3 regions of the Pseudonocardia sp. Cha107L01 genome follow, and region 1 is predicted to be linked to each of the others. Evidence: riboswitches for the same ligand, from Rfam matches in the RefSeq annotation. Region 1 holds a riboswitch; each other region holds the start of a gene.
The links. Region 1 has a riboswitch for S-adenosylmethionine ahead of ACTXG6_RS41240 (aminotransferase class V-fold PLP-dependent enzyme). Riboswitches for the same ligand answer to the same signal wherever they lie in the genome.
Positions count from the first base shown of each region.

Region 1 (7,617 bases):
CTACGGGCTGGACCCGAACGAGCAGTCGGTTGCCGACGCGGTCCGCGCCTCGATGTCCATCCCGCTGCTGTTCCGCCCGATGAAGCTGACCAACCCGATGACCGGGGTCGAGTCGACGCTCGTCGACGGCGGCGTGGTGTCCAACTTCCCGATCGACTCGCTGGACCGCACCGACGGCAAGCTACCGCGCTGGCCGACGTTCGGCGTCACGCTCCTGCCGGACATCCCCGGCCCGGACGGCACGCTGCTGCCGCGCTGGCTGAACCAGATCCTGCCGGCGCCGGTGCACGTGCTGGAGGGGGTCATCACCACCGCACTGGTCGGGCGGGACCAGGCCAACCAGCACAAGCCGTGGGTGCAGGCGCGAACGATCGAGGTGACCTCGGACTCGGTGGGCTTCACCCAGTTCTCGCTGACCGACGCGCAGATCCGTGAGCTGCACGACGATGGGTACTCCGCCGCCGAGCAGTTCCTGACGACGTGGAACTGGCAGGACTACCTGCGCCGGTTCCGCCGCCACCCGAGCTGAGCGAGCACCGGCCGGGCCCGTGCTCGCGCGGCGAGCGCGGAGAATCGTCGGAGTGCAACCACTCATGGGCTTTATTCGGTGAGCGGTCGACAGAACTGGCGAGAGGAACCGTGTCGCCGCCCGGCGCGTCCGGTCGCTCGTTCGGCAGAATTCCCCCGCGCATCGAATGGCGATCATCGCGCCGGGCCGATGGAATCTAATCCGAACTGCTCCCCAGCAGCTGGACGCCACAGGTACCAGGCGGGACCGTCCAGGCGTACGGCGGGGGAGGATCGGGTGGCGGTGCGCCCGATCCCCCCGCCGGCGAGATGGGGAGCGCTTCGACTCGACCTAGCGAGCCAAGTAAAGGCCGGAGCCACCATCCCCCGAGACGGCGACTCCGGCGCGCAACCACCTGTCCGCTCCCCAGCGACATGTGGTAGGTCTCTAGGCCCTAATTCTGCTCCGCGATCGGCCTGAATAGACCAGTTCGCTCAATCAATCACTCGAACGGGCGTGTCAAGAAGCCACGCCGGACAACGGCAGCTTACTTACAGCTGAACTCGAGCGGCTCTTGAGGTGAGTTTGACGTCCGACAGGGGGACTTTCAGCGCGCCGCGCGGGTCTTCGGAGTGGCGTGATGATAGGCCCCGACGGGTTGTGTCCCGGACCCTGCGGGCGGAAGGGACAGCAGTGGGGTGTCCGGGACCACTGGGGCGGCCCGTTGAGCGACCCGTCGAGATGATCACTCACGGCGTTCGATGGGCTACGGAGGGTGGCTGGACCTGGCTGGTACGGACGGTTGCCCGGTCGCGGTCGGCGGCCGTACGGATCGACCGGGCACCCGCCGCGTCGACCGCCGAGACGGCGGACATCGCGGCCTCGCCGAGCGGCACACAATTGCTTTCGTCTCACGCGGACTGGTCAGCGGGGAAAGCCTTGTCCGAGCTATTCAATTCCATTAGTGCGCATTTTCGGGGTGAATAGCGTTGCGTGCGTCGGGCCTGCCCCGGGGCGGGACGTGGTGCGGTGGTGTGAGCCATCGCGCACATCTGGGCTCACAATGTGCGCGATGGCTCACATCGATCTGAAGTCATCCCCGGCAGCATGGCCGCTGACTCAGGGCTGGCAACGGGCGCCGGCTCCGCTCGCCCGGCCGATCCCGAACGGGTCGAGGTCGCGCGGGTCCGGGGTCGGCGCCCAGCGGCCGTCCACCGGGGCGTAGGTCCAGCTCGCGCCGGAGCTGACCAGGGTGCGCAGCGCCGCCAGCAGCCGGTCGATGTCCTCGGCGGTGCTGCCGAGTCCGATGCTCGCGCGCAGCGCCTCGCCGCCGGGGCAGAGCCGCTCCAGCAGGGGGTGCGCGCAGAACTTGCCGTCCCGCAGTCCGATGCCGTGCTCGGCGGAGAGGTAGGCGGCGACGTACCCGGCCGGGCGGTCGGCCACCACGAAGCTCACCACCGCGATCCGGTCCGGGCTGTCCGGCCAGATCCGCAGGACCTCGACGCCGGGGATGCCGGCCAGTCCCGTCTCCAACCGGTTCAGCAGGTTCCGCTCGTGCGCGGCCGCGGCGTCCCCGAGTACCGGGGCCAGCGTCCGGCAGGCCTGGGCGAGCGCCGCGGCGCCGAGCACGTTCGGGGTGCCGCCCTCGTGCCGGTGGGGCGCGGCCGCCCACTCGGTGGCGGTGTCGGTCACCCGGCGCACCGCGCCGCCGCCGGCCAGGTGCGGGGGTGCGGCGTCCAGCCAGTCGCGGCGACCGACCAGCACGCCGGCGCCGTACGGCGCGTACAGCTTGTGCCCGGACAGCGCCAGGTAGTCCACGCCGGTCTCGGCCAGGCTGATCCGCCGGTGCGGCGCGAGCTGGGCGGCGTCCAGCACCACCCGGGCCCCCACCTCGTGTGCGATCCGCACCACCCGGTCGATCGGCAGCACCTCGCCGGTCACGTTGGACGCGCCGGTGATGGCCAGCAGCGCGGTCGGCGTCGCGGCGAGGGCGTCGGCCAGGTCGTCGAGGGTCTGCGCGACGGTCGCCGCGGCCCGCAGTGCGCGGTGCGGCCCGGCGCGCCAGGGCAGCAGGTTGGCGTGGTGCTCGACGTCCAGGCAGAGCACCGCGCCGGGCACACAGCCGGCGAGCAGGTTGAGCGCGTCGGTGGTGTTGCGGGTGAAGATCACCACGTCGTCCGGCCGCGCGTCGACGAACTCGCCGACGGTGTCCCTGGCCCGCTCCAGCAGCCCGGTGCACACCTGCGAGGCGTAACCGGCGCCGCGGTGCACGCTGGCGTAGTAGGGCAGCACCTGCTCGACGTGGTCGGCCACCGTGGCGAGCGCCGGCGCGCTCGCGGCGTAGTCCAGGTTGGCGTACCGGGTCCAGCCGCCGGTGACCAGCGGGACCCGCAGTTCGGTGCCGGTGACGGCGGGGAGCCCGGTGTGGGTCTGGTCGGTGCCGGTCTGCTCGGTGCCGGTCTGCTCGGTGTGGGTCTGCTCGGAGCTGGTGACCGGGCACGGGCGATCGAGGGCGAGCGTCATCACGGGTCCTCCGTGTCTGGGACCCCGGGTACGCCGCGGGTCCGCGCTTGCCGACGTGACTGTCACGACGGCCTGGTCGTCACCCGGAGCACCCCGCCGCGGAGGAGGGTTGCCGGCCAGCGAGCCGGGGCTTGAAGCTGGCACTCTTGACCTGGTTGGCAAGGTACGGGCCTCGGCCCCGGCTCGTCAACGCCGTATCGCGGAACCGAGAGCCGGGCCACACCGGGGGAGACGGGTGGTGCGCGGGGTCAGCCCCGGTGGCGCCGGCCCACCGGCACTACGAGTGGGGTGCCCGCGACCGGGTCGGTGATCACCTGGGCGTCCAGGTCGAACACCGCGCGCAGCAGTTCGGCGGTGAGGACCTCCTCGGGTGGCCCGTCGGCCACGATCCGGCCGTCCCGCATCGCGATCAGCCGCCCGGCGTAGCGGGCGGCCAGGTTCAGGTCGTGCAGCACCATCACGACGGTGCGGTGCATCTCCCGGTGCAGCCGTTCGACCAGGTCCAGCACGTCCACCTGGTGGGCCAGGTCGAGGAACGTGGTCGGCTCGTCCAGCAGCAGGATCTCGGTGCCCTGGGCCAGCGCCATGGAGATCCACACCCGCTGCCGCTGGCCGCCGGACAGGGTGTCCACCGTGCGCTCGGCGAACTCGCTCATCCCGGTCCAGTCCAGCGCCTCCGCCACCGCCGCCTCGTCGTCGCCGGACCACTGCCGGTACCACGCCTGGTGCGGGTGCCGGCCCCGGGCGACCAGGTCGGCGACGGTGAGCCCGTCCGGTGCGACCGGGGTCTGCGGCAGCACCCCGAGCACCTTGGCGACCTCGCGGGTCGGGTACCGGTCGATCCGCAGCCCGTCCAGCAGCACGTGCCCGTGCCGGGCCGGCAGCAGCCTGGCCAGCGCGCGCAGCAGTGTCGACTTGCCGCAGCCGTTGGGCCCGATCACCGCCGTGACCGTGCCGTCGAGCACGTCCAGGTCCAGGTCGTCGATCACCACCGCGTCGCCGTACCCCAGTCGCAGCTCGCGGGCCCGCAGCCGGACCGGCTGGGTGGCGGCGTTGGAGGGGGCGTTGGAGGTGGTGCTGGAGGCGGTGCTCGCGGCGGTGCTGGAGGCGGTGCTGGAGGCGGTGCTGGAGGCGGTGGAGTTCTCGGTCATAGCGACACTCCACGGTTGCGGCGGCCGAGCAGGTACAGCAGGTACGGGGTGCCCAGCACGGCCGTGACGATGCCGACCGGCAGCTCCCGGGGCAGCGCGGTACGGGCGATCAGGTCGGCGGCCACGGTGAGCAGCGCGCCGTAGACGGCGGAGGCCAGCAGCGGCGGGGTGGCGGTGCGGACCAGGCGCTGGCAGACCTGCGGCACGACCAGCGCGACGAACCCGATCGGCCCCGCGCTCGCCGTGGCCACCGCGGCCAGCACCAGTCCGACCAGCCCGAGCGCCACCCGGGACCGGTTCACCCGCACGCCGAGGCCGCTGGCGGTGTCGTCGCCCAGTTGCAGCGCACCGAGCCCGAACGCCAGCAGCAGCGCGGTCGGCACCAGCACCACGAGGGCCGTGCCGACCGGGAGCACCTGGGCCCAGCCGCTGGAGTTGAGCGAGCCGGTCAGCCACACCGTCGCCTGGGTGGCCTGGTTGATGTTCGCCACGACCAGCAGCCAGGAGGTGATGCCGACCGCGACCGCGTTCACCCCGACCCCGACCAGCACCAACCGGTCGCTCTGCACGCCGCGCCGGTAGGCAAGGCCGTACACCACCACGGCCGCGAGCACCCCGCCGAGCAGCGCGGCGAGCGGGACGCCGAGCGAGGCCATCAGCCCGACCGCGACGCCACCGCCGCCGCCCAGCGCGATCACCGCGACCGCGGTGGTGCTCGCCCCGGCCAGCACCCCGAGCAGGTCCGGGCTGGCCAGCGGGTTGCGTGTGACGGACTGGGTGAGCGCCCCGGACAGGCCGAGCGCGGCGCCGACCAGCACCCCGGTCAACGTCCTCGGCAACCGCAGCTGCAGCACGATGAAGCGCTGCGCCCGGTCACCGCCGCCGGCCAGTGCGGCGAGCACGTCGCCGATCGAGATCGGGAAGTCGCCCCGGCCGATGTTCACCGCGGCCGCCAGCACCACGAGGGCCGCGCCGACCAGCGTCACGGTGACCAGCCTGGGCCGCCAGACCCCGGAGAACCCGCCCACCCGGATCGCCGGGCGCCCCAACACCGCCGCGGTGGCGGCATCGACACCGGCTCGGGTACCGGGCTCGGCTGCGCGACCGGAGCGCCCGGTCACAACCGGACCAGCTTGCGCCGGCGGACCAGGAAGACGAAGAACGGTGCCCCGATGAACGCCAGCACGATCCCGACCTGCAGCTCGCCGGGGCGTGCCACCACCCGGCCGACCACGTCGGCGACCAGCAGCAGGACCGCGCCGGCCAACCCGGCGGCCGGCAGCAGCCAGCGGTAGTCCGGGCCGGTGCAGAACCGGGCCAGGTGCGCCACCACCAGCCCGAGGAACGCGATCGGGCCGCAGGCCGCCACCGCCGCACCGGTCAGCAGGGTGATCGCGACGAGCCCGGTCCACCGGGTCACCGTGACGTTCTGACCGAGGCCCCGCGCGACGTCCTCGCCGAGCGCGAGCAGGTTCAGTCCCGGCGCGTTCGCGAACGCCAGCAGGAGGCCGACCAGCAGGAACGGGGTGATCTGGCCGACGATGGCGACGTCCCGGCCGGCCAGCGCGCCGACGTCCCAGAACCGGTACGAGTCCAGCGTGGCGCTGTCCGAGAGCACGATCGCCGAGCTCAGTGCCCGGAGCAGGTAGCTGACCGCGACCCCGGCCAGCGCCAGGGTGACCGGCGTCGGGCCGCCCCGGCCGGCCGAGCCGAGTAGGAAGACCGCCACACTGGCGGCGAACGCCCCGGCGAAGGCGAACCACACGTAGCCGTAGAGGCTGGTCACCCCGAACGCGAAGATCCCCAGCACCACGAAGAACGCGGAGCCGGCGCTCACCCCGAGCAGGCCGGGCTCGGCCAGCGGGTTGCGGGTGTGGCCCTGCATGAGCGCGCCCGCGACGCCGAGCGCGATGCCGACCAGGATGCCCAGTACGGTGCGCGGCAGCCGCAGGGTCCGCACCACCAGGTCGTCCTCGGCGGCGGCCGGCGACCAGAGTGCGTCCCACACGTGACCGAGCGGAATGGCCTTGGCGCCGACCGCGATGCTCGCCAGCACAGCCAGTACCAGCAGTAACAGCAGTAGCAGCAGGAAGCCGATCCGGCGGGACCGTCGGGCACCGGTACCGGTGCGCCTCGGGCGCCGGGTCGGGGGAGTACCTGACCCGGTGATCGCCGTCGTCACCGCGTGTCTTCTCCTTGCAGTCCTCGCCACTCGCCGCCCGGTCGTCGCCGGCGGTCGTTGCCAGCTGTCGTTGCCGGCACTGTCCGGCCACAACTTGGGCGTGGTCACACCTTAAGTGAGGCTAACAATGTTCGGCGCCCGGTTGAACCGGCGCTGAGTCCGATCTCACCGGGCGCCGCGTGCGGTTCAGGCGGCCCGGTGCCGGGCGGCCGGGTCCGGGCGGGTCGGCGCGCTGGCCCGGGGCGGCGAGAGGTCCGCCGCGCCGGCGCCCGGGACGTGCGTGGTCCACGGGGGCGACGACGGCGCGCGCACCGGCTGTGGCTGGAATTCGGTCGGCCGGGTGGCCATGATGAGCATGATCAGGCCGAGGCCCACGAGCACCAGGGCGTGGGAGCCCACCCTTGCCGGGTCCACGTTGCCGCTGACCAGGTCCAACGTGCTGACGAGGGCCAGCACCACGACGAAGCTGCCCAGTACCGGGATCGTGCCGGCCAGGTGCCGGGTCCAGACCGCGCCGGCCAGGAAGGCGACCCCGAGGGCCAGGTTCCAGGCCGAGGACTCGTGCGACATGTGGGCCAAGTCGGCGCCCATCATGCCCGACCCCATCATCGCGTGACCCATCATCGCCTGACCCATCGCGTGGCCCATCGCTCCGGAGCCCGCCATGGCCGCGTCCGGGTCGCCGCCGGAACTGGCCAGCACCAGTCCGACGCCACCGACGAAGGCCTGCACGACGCCGACGCCGCCCAGCGCGAGCCGGGCCGCCCGGTGCCAGAGCCGGCGCCTCGGCGAGCGTGGCCGGGGCAGGTGGGACAGGGCCTCGGCCAGCGCGGCGTCGGTCAGGCCGGGCGCGGGGTCGGCCGGCGCGGTCCGGATCAGGCGGTTGACCAGTGCCGCGTCGGAGAACCAGCGGGTGCACTCCGGGCACTCGGCAAGGTGCGCCCTGGCAGCGGGCAGCTCGGCGGGATCGGCCTCGCCGTCCAGGTCGGCCGACAGGTGCTCGCGGCAGGTGCTACAGCCCATGTTGCTGAGGTCGGAAGTGATCATGGAGTGGTTCCCGGCTCGCTGAAAAAGTGGTCACCCGCTGTCCCGGGTCTCCCGGTGGTCCCGGTCGGCCAGGTGTCCGATGAGGTCGTCGCGGGCCCGGGCGACCCGAGAGCGGATGGTGCCCACCGGGCAGCCGCACACCTCGGCGGCCTCGTGGTAGCTGAGCCCGAGCAGCTGGGTGAGCAGGAATGCCAGGCGCCGGTCCG
Region 1 is NZ_CP199579.1:8,733,639-8,741,255, reverse strand. Features, by position in the region: gene ACTXG6_RS41245 (patatin-like phospholipase family protein) at 1-529, shown strand, start outside; gene ACTXG6_RS41240 (aminotransferase class V-fold PLP-dependent enzyme) at 1,628-3,031, opposite strand; SAM riboswitch class IV at 3,070-3,183, opposite strand; gene ACTXG6_RS41235 (ABC transporter ATP-binding protein) at 3,280-4,182, opposite strand; gene ACTXG6_RS41230 (FecCD family ABC transporter permease) at 4,179-5,303, opposite strand; gene ACTXG6_RS41225 (FecCD family ABC transporter permease) at 5,300-6,364, opposite strand; gene ACTXG6_RS41220 (zf-HC2 domain-containing protein) at 6,551-7,411, opposite strand; gene ACTXG6_RS41215 (sigma-70 family RNA polymerase sigma factor) at 7,442-7,617, opposite strand, start outside.

Region 2 (7,617 bases), 240 kb from region 1:
CAGCAGCCACTGCGCGCCGACGGTCTGCATCCAGGTGCCGATGTTGCTCAGCAGTACCGCGATCCACAGCGCCCGGAACACCGCCGACCGCAGCGGCGCCCACGGCGAGGGAGCCCTGTCCGCTGCCTTGTCCGCTGCCCTGTCCGCGGCCATCGCCCACCCCTGTGCACCAGCCGGCGCCCCGTCCCCGGCCGCGGCGGCCCTCCGATGTGTCCGGAGCGAGTATCCGGTGTGCCGGATCCGGGAGTGTGACCGCGCTGGTCGACCGGAGCGGCGGCGCGGTGAGCAACACCATGTTCACTGTGGGCTGCTTGCCGACGGCCGGAGGACAGGCAACGATCAAGCTGGACCGACCATCACCGGGAGCGTGAGATGACCTTTACCCCACTGCCCAGCCTGAGCCGCCGCGACGCCGCGACCGCCGTGCTCGCCGCGAAGAAGCGCCTGGGGCTGTCCTGGGCGACCATCGCCGAATCCGTCGGGCAGTCCACCGAGTGGAGCACCTCGGCGCTGCTGGGCCAGCAGCCGCTCAGCGAGAAGCAGGCCGCCGCCGCCGGCAACGTGCTCGAGCTCGACGAGGCGGTCGTCGAGGCACTGCAGCTGCCGCCGGTGCGCGGTGTCGACGCGGTGGACACCAGCGAACCGATCGTCTACCGGCTGCAGGAAGCCATCCAGGTCTACGGCAGCACGATCAGCGAGCTGATCCGCGAGGAGTTCGGCGACGGCATCATGAGCGCGATCGACTTCGAACTCGACTTCGAGCGGGTGCCCGACCCGAAGGGCGACCGGGTCAAGCTGACCTTGAGTGGAAAGTTCCTGTCGTACCGGGTCTGGTGAGCTCGGGTCCGTGGTCGCTGGCGACCTTGGTCACCAGGCCGAGCCGCCGGTCGGCGTTGCTCGGCCGACCCCGGCCCCGCTTGTAGGCGAGCACGACGCCCTGCTGGATGATCTCGCCGCCCCAGACGCCCCAGGGCTCCTCCCGGTCCAGCGCGCCCGCCAAGCAGGCCGCCTTGATCGGGCAGTGCCCGCACAGCGCCTTGGCGAGGTGCAGGTCGGCCGGGCGCTCGGCGAACCACAGCTCGGGGTCGGCCTTCGAGCAGGGCGGGTGGGACGTCGTGGCCGTCAGGTTTGTTGTTCCCCTCATGACCACGATGGTTGTCGGGCGGCGGCGCCCGGACATCAGGGAAGATACGGAGATTCGCCCCGGGAACCCTGAGACTTCGGGGCGCTGTTACCCTGGTAAGTCGAATGCCCGCGTGATCCTCCCGCCGGGCTGCAGCGGCCCGTCGCCAGTCAGCGGCGCGCGGCGAACAACGACGAACAGGAAGACCAGAGGCAGTCGCGTGGCCAACATCAAGTCGCAGATTAAGCGGGTCAAGACCAACGAGAAGCGCCGCCAGCGCAACAAGTCGGTCAAGTCAGCCCTCCGGACCTCGATCCGCCGCTTCCGCGAAGCCCTCGAAGCCGGGGACAACGACAAGATCGTCGAGCGTCAGCGCTCCGCCAGCCGCGCGCTGGACAAGGCGGCCAGCAAGGGTGTCATCCACCAGAACCAGGCCGCGAACAAGAAGGCCGCGATGGCCCGCAAGGTCAACGCGAGCTGATCGCTCACCGACGTACATCGCCTCAGAACTTTCTTTCGCCCCAGCTGTAATACCCGCTGGGTCGGCGGCGATGAACTGAGTAGAACTCCCGCTGCGGCCATCGGCGGCGCTGTCCACTCCCGTGGGGTAGCGCCGCCGATTTGCTGTGCCCTACCGCCGGCGCGCCCGCCCACTCGCGCCTCGCACAGACCCGCTGTGGCCCGCACAGCCCGTGCACGGGCTGTGCGGGCAGCACCCGGTCTGTGCCAGCCACAACAGCAGCTAGCTGACCTCGCGGGCTTCCACGATCCGCAGCACGGCGCGCTCGAGCGCATAGTTCGGGTCGGGCGCCGCGCCCTTGACGTCGGCGTTGACCACGGCCACCGCCGCCATCGCGAGCGCGATCCCGGCCGGCCGCCAACCGCGGGCCTGCGCCTGCGCCTTGCGGATCTTCCACGGCGGCATGCCCAGTGCCCCGGCCATCTTGAACGGGTCGCCCCGGCCGGCCGCACCGACCTTGGCCACCGTACGGACCGCGTCGGCAAGCGCGTCGGCCACCAGCACCGCCGGCACCCCCAGCACGATCGCCCAGCGCAGTGCCTCGAGTGCACCGGAGCGGTCCCCGGTGATCGCCTTCTCGGCCACCGCGAACCCGGTGACCTCGGCGCGGCCCCGGTGGTACCGGCGCACCGCGTTCTCGTCGACACCGCCGTCGGTGTCCGCGACCAGCTGCGCCGACGCGGCCGCCAGCTCGCGCAGGTCGTTGCCCACCGCGTCGAGCAGCACCCGGATGGCCTCCTGGGTGATACGCCCACCGGCCCGGCGGATCTCGGCGCGGACGAAGTCCACCCGCTCGTCGTACTTCGTCACCCGCGGGCACTCAGTGATCTCGGCACCCGCGCCGCGCAACACGTCGGCCAGCGCCTTGCCACGCGCGCCCCCCGCGTGCAGTACCACCAGGCTCACCCCGTCGGCCGGGTCGGCGACGTAGTCGGTGATCATCGAGGCGACGTCCTTGCTCGCTTCATGGGCCGCGTCCAGCACCACCACCCGCCCCTCGGCGAACAGCGACGGACTGATCAGCTCGGCGAGCTCGGCCCTGGTCAGCGAAGCGGCGGCGACCCTGCGCAGCTCGGCGCTCGGGTCGGCCGCCCGCGCCGAGGCCAGCGCGTTCTCCACCGCCCGCTCGACCAGCAGCTCCTCGTCGCCGACGATCAACCGGAGCGGCGGAGTGGTCACGCTGATCGCGGCGCCGTGGTCGGCCTGGCTCGCGGGCGGGCTGCTCATGCCGCCATCGTCCCAGCCCCGCCGGACACCCCCGGACGTGCCACCCCGAGGGCACCGGAGGGAGCCCTGGCCCGCATCCCCCGGGCGGGCGGCCCGGAGCGCACAGGCAACAGGGCGGCCCGCGCCGGGCGAGTGAGCCGGCTCCCAGATCGCGGAACAGACTGGGCGGAATGGGCAACCTTGACGTAACGTGGCCTTAGCTCACCTCCGATGGCGAGCGGTCCGAGCGCGGGCCACAACTGAATAAGGCTCATCCAGAGGGGCAGAGGGAACGGCCCTGCGAAGCCCCGGCAACCGGCATTGACCGATCTGCGCATAGCCGTTGCGCAGCACGCCCGTCATGGGCGAGGTCGCTCAGTGATCACGGTGCCAATTCCGACCCGCATGTTGCGGGACAGATGAGGAGACCTCGCGATGTCCGTGAGCACCACGCTATCCGCTTCCACCTCGCTCGACCTCGGGCCGGCCCGTGCCCTGTCCTGTCGCGAGTGTGGCCATGAGATCCCGCTCGCCCCGGAGTTCGCCTGTCCGGAGTGTTTCGGCCCGCTCGAGGTCGCCTACGACTTCGTCGGCGTCACCCGGGAGCGCATCGAGGCCGGTCCCAAGTCGATCTGGCGGTACGCCTCGCTGCTGCCGGTGCCGACCGACGTGACCCGCCACCCCAACACCGAGCCCGGGATGACCCGCCTGGTGCGCGCGGAGCGGCTCGGCAAGGAAATCGGCCTCAAGAACCTGTGGCTGAAGGACGACACCGGCAACCCCACCCACTCGTTCAAGGACCGCGTGGTCGCGGTGGCCCTGGCCGCCGCCCGTGAGCTCGGCTTCAGCGTGCTGGCCTGCCCGTCCACCGGCAACCTGGCGAACGCCGTCGCGGCCGCCGCGGCCCGTGCCGGCTGGCGCTCGGTGGTGCTCGTCCCGAAGTCGCTCGAGCAGGCCAAGATCCAGATGACCGCCGTGTACGGCGGCACCCTGATCGCGGTGGACGGCAACTACGACGACGTGAACCGCCTCGCCACCGAGCTGGCCGCCGAAGAAGAGGACTGGGCGTTCGTCAACGTGAACGTCCGCCCGTACTACGCCGAGGGCTCCAAGACGCTGGGTTACGAGGTGGCCGAGCAGCTGGGGTGGCGGCTCCCGGAGCAGATCGTGGTGCCGGTGGCCTCCGGCTCCCAGCTGACCAAGGTCGACAAGGCGTTCCGCGAGCTCGGCACGCTGGGCCTGGTGGAGCCGACGCCGTACAAGGTGTTCGGCGCACAGGCCACCGGCTGCTCGCCGGTCTCGGCGGCATTCGCGGAGGGCCACGACGTGATCCGTCCGGTCCGGCCGGACACCATCGCGCGCTCGCTGGCCATCGGCAACCCGGCGGACGGCCCCTACGTGCTCGACACCGTGCGGCGTACCGGGGGCGCGGTGGCGGACGTGTCGGATGCCGAGGTGGTGGACGCGATCCGGCTGCTCGCCCGGACCGAGGGGATCTTCGCGGAGACCGCCGGCGGGGTCACCCTCGCCTGCACCCGCAAGTTGATCGAGTCCGGTCAGCTGGACCCGGAGGCCGACACCGTGCTGCTGATCACCGGCGACGGGCTGAAGACGCTCGACGCGGTCGCCGGTCACGTGGGCCCGACCGCCACCGTGTCGTCCTCCACCGCCGAGGTCCGGCGCGTGCTGCAGGGCTGAGCCGACCCACCCCTGCCGACCCACCGCTGAGCCGACCCACCGCTGAGCCAACCGACCGCTGAGCCGACCCACCGCTGAGCCAACTGACCGGGGTACCCGACCACTGAGCCCGGCCGCACCGACAGATCACGTCGAGCGGCCGGGCTCAGCCGCGTCCACGCTGGCGGGGCGCCGGCCGGGGATGACCTCGGGCCACCGCCACCGGGCCCTCCCTGGAGGCCACCACGGCCACGTCGCCGGACTCGTCGGTACGCCGCACCAGCGTGCCGGCCCGGCGGAGCGCGTCCAGCACCGTCGAGTTCGGGTGCCCGTAGGTGTTGCCGGCGCCGACACTGACCAGGGCGAGCCGGGGATGCACCGCCGCCAGGAAGCCGGGCGAGGTGTACCGGCTCCCGTGGTGCGGGACCTTGAGCACGTCTGCCCGCAGGTCGACACCGGAGGTCAACAGGCTCGCCTGGGCCAGTAGTTCGACGTCACCGGTGAGCAGCAGGGTGCCGGTCGGCGCGGTCGCCCGCAGCACGAGGGAGGTGTTGTTCACGTCGGTGCCGTCGGTCGGGTCGACCGGGTCCGCCGGGTCGACTGGACCGAGGACCCGCAGGCTCAGCGCCGGCCAGTCCAGCTGTTGGCCCGCGCGCAGCTCCAGCACCGGGATGTTCCGCTCGGCGGCGGCCCGGTGGACCCGTTCGTCGGCCCAGGCCGGCTGATGCGCCGGGCCGAGCGCGACCGCGCCCACCGCCCTGCCGCCCAGCGCCGCGGCCAACCCGCCCAGGTGGTCGGCGTGCAGGTGGGTGATCACCACGAGGGACAGGACGCTGATCCCGAGTCGGCTCAGGCAGCCGTCCACCGCGCCGTCCTCGGTGCCGGTGTCCACCAGCACGCCGCGCCCGGCCTGGCCGGTGGCCAGCACGACCGCGTCACCCTGGCCGACGTCGCAGGCCACCGCCGACCACCCGGTGGCCGGCCAACCCGGCGTCACGAACCGGGTCGGGATCACGATCAGCAGCACCCCGATCACCGCCGCCACCAGCAGCGCGCGCAGCCGTCGGTGGCGCAGCAGGAGCACGCCGACGATCACCGCGACGGTGAGCAGCGCGGCGCCCCGGATTCCGGCCGGCCAGGTCAACGCGGCACCCGGGACGGTGGCACCCCAGTGCGCCACCCAGACCAGCCAGCCGACGGCGGGCTTGGCCAGCCAGGCGCACAGCTGTGCGAGCACCGAACTGGCCGGCGACACGACGGCGGCGAGCACACCGAGCACGGTGACCGGGGCGACCGCCGGCGCGGCCAGCAGGTTCGCCACCACCGCGACGAGGCTGACCTGCCCGGACAGCCCCGCCACGAGAGGCGCGGTGACCAGGTGGGCGGCCGCCGGCACCGCGAGCGCCTCGGCCACCCCCGGCGGCACGCCGAGCTGACGCAACCACGCCGACCATGGGGGAGCCAGCAGCACCAGGGCACCGGTGGCGAGCACGGACAGCGCGAACCCGGGATCGGTGCCCAGCGCGGGGTCGACCAGCAACAGCCCGAGCACGGCCGCCGCCAGCGCCGGGAGCACCGAGCGGCGCCGGCCCACCAACACCGCGAGCAGCGCCACCGCTCCCATCACCGCCGCGCGCAGCACACTGGGCGACGGCCGGGCCAGGATCACGAACCCGACCAGCGCCAACAGCGCGAGCAGCACCCGGGCACGCGGCCCGGCCCGCAACAGCGCGAGCAACCCGAACACCGCGGCACAGACCATCGCCACATTCGCACCGCTGACTGCGGTCAGGTGCAGCAACCCGGTGGTCCGGAACTCCTCGCGCAACGTCCATGGCATCGCGCTGGTGTCACCGATGGCGAGGCTGGGCAGTAGCGCGGCGGACTGCTCCGGCAGCACCGCGGCCGCCGCGCCGCGCAGCCCGTCGCGCAGAGCGTCCGCGCCGCGCTGCCACCACGGTGGCGGTGTGACCTCCGAGGGCGGCCCTCGGACCCGCAGCACCGCCACGGTGAGATCCGCCCTGGTCGCCGGGGCGAGCAGTCCGGAAGCGGTCAGCTCGACCCCGGGCAGCAGCTCCGCCCAGCCGTCCCGGGGCGCGATCAGCAGCAACCGACCGCCGACCGTCCAGTGCTCCCCGTCCGCGCTGGCGTTGACCAGCTCCGCCGGGATGGCGAACTGGCTGGCCCCGCCCTGGCGACCGCCGTAACCGGCGGCCGCCCCGTCGAACACCGGCGCCGGGTCACCGCTGAGCACGACCCGGGCGGTGGCCGCACTCGCTCGCTCGGCGGACGGCCGCAGCGGGTGATGCGCAAGCTGGTAGCCGGTCAGGGTGATCACCAGGCCCGCGGCGGTGACGCAGCCGGCCGCGGCGAGCACCCCGGGGGCCGACCGAGAATCGGGTCGCCGGCGCAGGCGCACCCAGGCCTGCGGGACCGCGAGCGCCGCGAGCGCGGTCACCGCCGCGGCGGCCGCCCAGCCCGCGGTGAGCCCGAGGATGACTGTCAACCAACTCAGCAGAGCGGCTGGCAACAGGCGTAGATCGAGCGCGGGCTGGCCGTCGGTCGGGCCGGACCGGGTCGCGGTCGATCCGGACCGGCTGCCGTTCATATCGTCACCTGGTCCCGGAGCTGGCTGAACCGCCGCTCGCCGATTCCCTCGATCTCACGCAGTTGGTCGATCGAGCTGAACCGGCCGTGCCGCGTCCGCCAGTCGAGAATGCGCTGGGCGGTGACCGGCCCCACCCCGGGCAGCGTGTCCAGTTGCTCGGCGGTGGCCCGGTTCAGGTCGACCTTGCCTCCCGAAGCCGGCGCCCCGGCGGCCGGGCCACCGACGGCGCCGCCAGGTGCGAGGGCGTCCGGCGAACCGGCCGGCGGTGCCACCCCCACCAGGATCTGCTCGCCGTCGGCCACCCGCCTCGCCAGGTTCAGCGAGGTCAGGTCGGTCCCGCGCACCGGTCCGCCGGCCTTGGCCAGCGCATCGGCCACCCTGGCCCCCTCGGGCAGCTGGACCAGCCCCGGCCGCCGGACCTTGCCCGCCACACTGACCACCAGCGGCTGCCCCGCGCCCGGCAGCCGGCCGACCGCCCCGGAC
Region 2 is NZ_CP199579.1:8,976,036-8,983,652, forward strand. Features, by position in the region: gene ACTXG6_RS42295 (MFS transporter) at 1-153, opposite strand, end outside; gene cynS (cyanase) at 373-837, shown strand; gene ACTXG6_RS42305 (WhiB family transcriptional regulator) at 791-1,144, opposite strand; gene rpsT (30S ribosomal protein S20) at 1,344-1,604, shown strand; gene holA (DNA polymerase III subunit delta) at 1,866-2,870, opposite strand; SAM riboswitch class I at 3,118-3,275, shown strand; gene thrC (threonine synthase) at 3,285-4,547, shown strand; gene ACTXG6_RS42325 (DNA internalization-related competence protein ComEC/Rec2) at 4,693-7,134, opposite strand; gene ACTXG6_RS42330 (helix-hairpin-helix domain-containing protein) at 7,131-7,617, opposite strand, start outside.
Region 2: it holds a riboswitch for S-adenosylmethionine, as region 1 does, so the genes downstream of both, thrC (threonine synthase) here and ACTXG6_RS41240 (aminotransferase class V-fold PLP-dependent enzyme) in region 1, are expected to answer to the same signal.

Region 3 (7,617 bases), 2.3 Mb from region 1:
GGGTTCCCCTACTGCAGCGGATGGGGCGCGGTATCCGGCTCACCGACGCCGGTCGGCTGCTGGCCGACCGGGCCGAGTCGATCCTCGCGCAGGTCGAGTCGGTGCGCGTCGAGCTGGACGAGCTGGCCGGGCTGCGCACCGGTCGGGTCCGCGTGGCGGCCTTTCCCTCCGCTCTGGCCACCGTGGTGCCGCTCGCCATAGCCCGGGTGACCGCCGATCATCCCGGTATCGAGCTGTCGCTCACCGAGGCCGAACCGCCGGAGGCGCTGAGCGCGCTGCGTAACAACGAGGTGGATGTCGCACTCATCTTCGAACACGGTGACCCGCCGCAGCGCGACCGCCGTGACATCACCATGATCCCGCTGCTCGACGAACCGCTGTACGTCGTCACACCCGCCGGCCGCTCCTGGTCGGGGCCGAGGGCGGAGCTGGCGAGCTACGCCGACGACCGGTGGATCGCCGGCTGCGAGCGTTGCCGGGAGCATCTCGTCGTGGCGTGTGAGCGGGCCGGTTTCACCCCGACCGTGGACTTCGAGACCGAGGACTACGTCGCGGTGCAGGCGCTCGTGGCCGCGGGGCTCGGCGTGAGCCTGCTGCCCGGCCTCACGTTGGTCGCCAACCGACACCCCGGAGTGCGGCTGGACCGGGTCCCCGGGCTGGGTAGGCAGGTGCTGGCCGCCGTGTGCGGCAAACCGCCGCCGTCCCAACCCGCCCAGGTACTGCTCAGCGCGCTGGCCGCCACGATCACCGAACCCGGCTGGCCGGCGTAGGGAGCGTCTGTCAGGGCGAACCGCTGCTCACGGCCGCCGCCACCGCGCCCACCGGGTGCGCCGGGTGCGACGCGGTCCGGCCCGCGCGGCGGGCCGTCGTGGCCGCGGCGACGGCCGAGACCGCGGCGTCGATGAGAATGACGTAGCCGATGCCCGCCACCAGGTCGACGACGTAGTGCTCGCCGGTGTAGACGAGCGTGAGCCCCATCGCCACCGGGTAGGCCAACAGCAGCGGCCGGGCCCACCTCGGTACCCGGCGCAGGAAGAACAGCGCGACCAGCATGGTGTACGCGACGTGCAACGACGGCATCGCCGCGACGTCGTTGGAGATGGCCTGCCCTTGGGTGATCAGGTCGCTCGCGGCGCGCAGTCCCAGGTCGGACCAACCCAGGCTGGAAATCCGCTGGACCGAGCCGATTGCACCCTCGCGGGCCGCGTACCACGGCGGCGCCTCCGGAAATGCCACGTAGGTGGCCAGTGCGGCAAGGGACACCAGCACCACGTTCGCGGTGAAGCGCCGCCACAGCGCCCGGTTCCGGATCCACAGCACGGCCATGACCACGGGAACCGTCAGGAAGAACGAGAAATAGGTCAGCGACGCGGCGATGTCGTACCAGTGCACCACACCGGGACTGTGGAACCGGTGCTGCAGCCAGACCGTCGGGACCGTGCCGAACAACCGCTGATCGGCGGCAGCGGGCCAGGTGACGTGCACGGGCTGGTCGAACTTGTCCGCCGCGCCCCGGGACAGGTCGTAGCAGATCATCACCGCGCAGAACGGCACCCAGTCCAGCAGCGCCCGGCCGAACAGCCGCCACCCACGCCCGATGCAGTAGACACCGAACGCGCCCAACGTCCACAGGACCACGGACATCCGGAACAGCGGCACCCCGTCGACGACCACGGACACCGCTAACGCCACCGCGTAGGCCGCCGCGGCCAACCACCGGATCCGCCGGTAACGCGGCTCGACCGGATCGGTCCGACCTCGGTCAGCGATTGGCCGCAACGACACTGACGCTCCAATTCCGCCGTTCATCACGTCCACCGGCTCAGCGCGGCCAGCGGTCGGTTTCCCGGCAAACTCCGAACACGATCCCAGCGGAAACTGTTCTCTCGGTCCGCTGGTCCAGGGGAGCCTCAGCGTCGAGGACCGGTTGAGTTTACGGGGCCCGGGCGGGCCACCCCGACCGCCAGCCGGCCGCATACGGTGACGTGGGCAACCTCGCCGTTGACACGAACCCGTCGGAGCTGCCTACAGTTGCGCCGCCGGCCGCTGGTCGGCGAACCATCCAGAGCGGCTGAGAGACCTGGCTCGGTGACGCCGCAGCAACCCCCCGTGTGAGCGGGAGCGGGTGCTTCCGCCGGGAGCGATGGAGGTCAGGTGCGCGCGTTCTACGGCGACGGTGGCTGCTGCTACCGGCGGCACGTGGACCTGCTGCGCGTGACCAGCGCGGCCTGTCGGGTCGGTTGACCTACTCCCCCGCCCCACCCCCTCGCGCCATCCTCAACGCCGCGTCGCAGGAAACGGCGGCACAGCTGATCTACCAGAACCCCTACACCTCGCTCGACCCCCGGTTCAGCATCGAAGAGGTCATCACCGAACCATTGCGCGCCTTCGACGTCGGGACGGCCGCGAGCCGACGGCGACGAGCCGCCGAGCTGATCGGGCGGGTGGCACTGCCGACCTCGGTACTGGCGCGCCATCCGGTCGAGCTCTCCGGCGGACAACGCCAACGGGTGGCCATCGCCAGGGCCCTCGCCCTGTCCCCCGACCTCGTGGTCTGCGACGAACCGGTATCCGCGCTCGACGTCTCGGTACAGGCACAGGTGCTCGACCTGCTCAACGAACTGCAGCGCGAAGCCGAGCTCAGCTACCTGTTCATCTCCCACGACCTCGCCGTCGTCCGTCAGATCGCCCACCGCGTCGGTGTTATGCGCCGTGGCCAGCTGGTCGAGCCGCGGGCCACCGAGGAGCTGTTCACCGACCCCCACCACAGCTACACCGCGGAGCTGCTGGACTCGATCGCCGGGCACCGCCACCAGGAACCACAGACGACACGCTGACGGGCCATCAGGAGCGCATCTTCCCCACCTCGGCCAGGATTTCCAGCTCCCATTGCCGTGAGGTCAACTCAGCTACTCCGCTGGTCAGCTCCCGGAGCCGCTCAGCCCGTGGGAAGGCCAGGAGGGCGGCCCCACCTTGGTACGGGCCAACATCAGACCGAGCAGCGCGAGCTTGGCCGGGCGTGGCCGGCTTGGCGGCGTGGCCGGGCGTGGCGGCGGGGCCGGGCGTGGCGGCGTGGCAGCGTGGCGGTGCATGGTGTTACCGAGCTGCACACGAGGCAGGTTTTGGAGCGCTCCACCCTGCCTGTTGTGCAGCTCGGTAACGACAGGCAGGTCGGCTGCGCCGCCCTGCCTGTTGTGCAGCTCGGTAACGACAGGCAGGTCGGCTGCGCCGCGCCGGTCGGCCGCTGCGCGCTGCCGCTGCCGCGCGCGGCGGGCACACCGTTCGGGTGGTGTCGCATTTCCGCCAGCCGAACCGCCGTGCAGCGACGATGCTGGAGCGCATGCACGAAGACGTAGAACACTGTGTCCGGGCTGTCCAGTCCAAGGACGCCCGGTTCGACGGCTGGTTCTTCACCGCCGTGCTGACCACCGGGATCTACTGCCGCCCGAGCTGCCCGGTGGTGCCGCCCAAGCCGGAGAACATGCGCTTCTACCCGAGTGCGGCGGCCGCTCAGCAGGCCGGGTTCCGGGCGTGCAAGCGGTGCCGGCCGGATGCCAGCCCGGGCTCACCGCTGTGGAACGAGCGCGCTGACGTGGTCGCCAGGGCGATGCGGCTGATCGCCGACGGTGTGGTCGACCGGGAGGGTGTCGCCGGGGTGTCCACCCGCCTGGGCTACAGCACGCGACAGCTCCAACGGCAGTTGCTCGCCGAGCTCGGCGCCGGGCCGCTGGCGCTGGCCCGCGCGCAACGGGCGCAGACCGCGCGGGTGCTCCTCGAAACCAGCTCGGTGCCGATGGGCGATGTCGCCTTCGCCGCCGGTTTCGCCAGTGTCCGCTCGTTCAACGAGACCGTGCGGGAGGTCTTCCACCGCACCCCGACCGAGGTGCGTACCCGCGCCGCGCGCGGGCACCCGGCGACCACGCCTGGCACCCTCGTCCTGCGTCTGCCGTTCCGCCAGCCGTTCTGCCCGGACAACCTGTTCGGGCACCTGGTCGCCACCGCGGTGCCCGGCGTCGAGGAGTGGCGCGACGGGGCGTACCGGCGCACCCTGCGGCTGCCGCACGGTCACGGGATCGTGGCGCTGCGGCCGCTGCCGGACTACGTCGACTGCCGGCTCACCCTCACCAACCTGCGGGACCTGTCCACGGCGATCAGCCGGTGCCGCTGGCTGCTGGACCTGGACGCCGACCCGGTGGCTGTCGACGACCTGCTGCGCGCCGACCCGGTGCTCGCGCCGGTGGTGAACAAGGACGTCGGCCGGCGGGTGCCGCGCACGGTCGACCCGGTCGAGTTCGCGGTGCGCGCGGTGCTCGGCCAGCAGGTGTCGACCTCGGCCGCGCGCACCCTGGCCGCCCGGCTGGTCACCGCACACGGCGAGCCGGTTGCCGACCCCGCCGGCGGGCTCACCCATCTGTTCCCCGACCCGGCCACGCTCGCCTCGCTGGACCCCGAGCAGCTGGCCATGCCCAGGTCCCGCCGGGCCACGCTCACCTCACTGATCGCGGCGCTGACCGGTGGGGAACTCGACCTGAGCGTGGGCAGCGACTGGCAGCGGGCGCGCGGCGAGCTGGCCGCGCTGCCCGGCTTCGGGCCGTGGACCATCGAGACGATCGCGATGCGCGCACTGGGCGATCCGGACGCGTTCATCCCCACCGACCTGGGCATTCGACGCGCCGCCGAGAGCCTGGGCCTGCCCACCACCCCCGCCGGGCTGACCGCGCGGTCCGCGGTGTGGAGCCCGTGGCGGGCCTACGCGGTGCAGTATCTCTGGTCGACCGGCGACCACGCCGTCAACCGGCTCCCCGACTGACCACCGCCGACCGCTCGGCGATTCGACCATGATCCAGTGGAGCCGCCGGCCATCAGCGCGCGTCCCAAGCTGTGAGAGCAACTCAATCCCCGCAACTCAAGGAGATGACGTGCACGTCCGGGTACACACAGTCGTGGACAGCCCCATCGGGCCGCTCACCCTGGTCGCCGAGGACGGCGAGCTCGCCGGCCTCTACATGGACAACCAACGGCACCTGCCGCCGGTCGAGACGTTCGGCGAGCCGGACCCTGCGCCGCTGCGGGTGGCGCTCGCCCAGCTCGAGGAGTACTTCGCCGGCCGGCGCACCGAGTTCGACCTGCCGCTCGCGATGGGCGGTACCCCGTTCCAGCGCTCGGTCTGGAACGCCCTGCGGGAGATCCCGTACGGCGAGACGGTGTCCTACCGAGGGCTCGCCGAACAGATCGGGCGGCCCACCGCGATCAGGGCGGTCGGGCTGGCCAACGGGAAGAACCCGATCAGCATCATCGTGCCGTGCCACCGGGTGATCGGCACCGGCGGCAACCTCACGGGTTACGGCGGCGGGCTCGGCCGCAAGCGTCACCTGCTCGACTTCGAGCGCGGCGCGGACCTGCTCAACGGAGCTGACACGGCGGCTCCCCGGCCGATGGCGGTGCTACCCGCGTAGTTGGCGAGGCCGCCCGTTTTTGCCGGCGAGGCCACGACCTCGGGGTCGATACACTGGCGATCGGCAACGGCGAGAGGGACGGTGCGACCTCGGACGGGAACGTCAGGGCGCCCACCGAGCGTTGTTCGAGGGCAAAGCGAAGGAGCAAACAATGACCGGAACCACTGAGAAGGCGATCCTTGCGGGCGGCTGCTTCTGGGGCGTCCAGGACCTCATCCGCAAGCAGCCCGGTGTGCTCTCGACCCGGGTCGGCTACACCGGCGGCGAGGTGCCCAACGCGACCTACCGGAACCACGGAACCCACGCCGAGGCCATCGAGATCCTCTTCGACCCTGAGCAGATCTCCTACCGGGACCTGCTCGAGTTCTTCTTCCAGATCCACGACCCCTCGACGAAGAACCGCCAGGGCAACGACGTGGGGATGAGCTACCGGTCAGCCATCTTCTACACGAGCGACGAGCAGAAGCAGGTCGCCGAGGACACCATCAAGGACGTGGACGCCGCCGGTCTCTGGCCCGGCAAGGTGGTCACCGAGGTCACCGCGGCCGGACCGTTCTGGGAAGCTGAGCCGGAACACCAGGACTACCTGCTCAACTACCCCAACGGCTACACCTGCCACTTCATCCGGCCCAACTGGAAGCTCCCGCGCCGGCAGGAGAAGACCAGCATCTAGTGAGGGGCGGCCTGGCCCCCGCCCGCGATCAGCTCACACTCACCATCGCTGAGACTGGCGAACAGGGCCGTGCCGCTGCCTGGCCGGGCCGAACGCTGCGTACCGCACCCTTCGTCCCGGTCGGGTCCAGGTGCAGCCAGGCGAGGGTCCGGTCCTCGTGCAGGCGGTCCAGCCGGGAGGGCAGCTTGCAGAGAACCCGTTCCATGCGGGCGTGCTCGAGGGCGTAGAGCACGCCGTAGGTGAACGCGTTGTGTCCTTCGTCGTGGGCGGCGGCGGCGAGTTGGCGCAGCACGGGGCGGGCGACGACGGCGTCCTGGTAGTCGCCGAGCAGGTCCTGGAGCTTCTTGGTCTGCTTGCGCAGGCGCCGCGCCGGCGACCCGATGACCGGGGCGGCGACCTCGGTCATGTACCGGACCCGTTTGCCGACCTTGCGTGCCTCGTGCAGTGCGTTGTCGCGGTCCGGGCCGGCGGGCAGGGCGGTGAACTCGTCGAGTTGTTGGTCGAGTTTGCGGAATGCCTTGGCCACGGCCTTGGGCAGTTCGGTCTGCGCCGGCCGCTCGGCCTTGCGGGTGAGCGGCGGGTGCTCGAGCAGTGCGTCGAGTGAGTGCTGCAGGGCCACGTACCGGTCGCTGTCCAGGGCGGCCATGATGGTCTGCTCGCCCTGTTCGACCAAACGTCCCAGGGAGCGTTCGAGGTCGCTGGCCAACGGGCCCATGATCAGGTGCTCCGGCAGGCCGCGGATGACCTGGGTGAACCGTTCGATCATGACCTCGGTGTCGTGTTCCTCGGCCAGCTGCGCGCCGAGCCATTTCAGCTCGTCGGCGACCGGTTGGGTCTGCTCGGCGTCCAGGATCCGGGAGAAGCCGTGCAGGACCGACCGCAGCTGCCGGGTGGCCACCCGCATCCGGGTCACCGCCTCGGGCAGCTCCTGGCGTACCCGGGGCTCCTGGGCGCGGAGCTGGCGGACCTGTGCGCGCAACGCCGCGACCACGACGTCTCCCGCCCGCGCCGGGCCAGCGCCGTATCCCGGGCGGCGCGCACGGTCGTGCCTGGGAGCGAGCAGGTGCTCCAGCTCGGACCGGGTGGCGTCGGACACCGGGTCCGACTTCGCACCCTGCGTGTAAGCCCGAAGCAGCGAGCTCAGCTCATCCGGTTGCTCCCGCGCGGCCTCGAGTGCCACTCGGACCTCGTCGGAGCGGTCAGTGGCGGTGACGGTGGGCGTCATCAGATGCCAGCCTTCGTCGTCGTCCCCGGTGCCTCGCGCGGTGCCGTCGGCAACGGGCGAGTGCAGCCGCGAGGTGTCGTAATAGGTCGTGCTCCGCTGATCTGTGCCGGTTGTCATCGCAGGGCTCCCCCGGTGTCCTCGATGTGCGTCGTCTTCTCGTGCATTTCAGGCGGCCTGCTCAGCCACAGCGGGCACCCGCGCCGGAGCCGGCAGTTCGTTGACGTTCTCCGCGGTCACGGGCCGACGCCGGGACAGCCCGAAGA
Region 3 is NZ_CP199579.1:6,474,563-6,482,179, forward strand. Features, by position in the region: gene ACTXG6_RS30440 (LysR family transcriptional regulator) at 1-770, shown strand, start outside; gene ACTXG6_RS30445 (phosphatase PAP2 family protein) at 781-1,713, opposite strand; SAM riboswitch class I at 2,056-2,150, shown strand; gene ACTXG6_RS30450 (putative leader peptide) at 2,155-2,244, shown strand; gene ACTXG6_RS30455 (ATP-binding cassette domain-containing protein) at 2,229-2,837, shown strand; gene ACTXG6_RS30460 (AlkA N-terminal domain-containing protein) at 3,341-4,810, shown strand; gene ACTXG6_RS30465 (methylated-DNA--[protein]-cysteine S-methyltransferase) at 4,920-5,456, shown strand; gene msrA (peptide-methionine (S)-S-oxide reductase MsrA) at 5,608-6,129, shown strand; gene ACTXG6_RS30475 (CHAD domain-containing protein) at 6,158-7,471, opposite strand; gene ACTXG6_RS30480 (anion permease) at 7,520-7,617, opposite strand, start outside.
Region 3: it holds a riboswitch for S-adenosylmethionine, as region 1 does, so the genes downstream of both, ACTXG6_RS30450 (putative leader peptide) here and ACTXG6_RS41240 (aminotransferase class V-fold PLP-dependent enzyme) in region 1, are expected to answer to the same signal.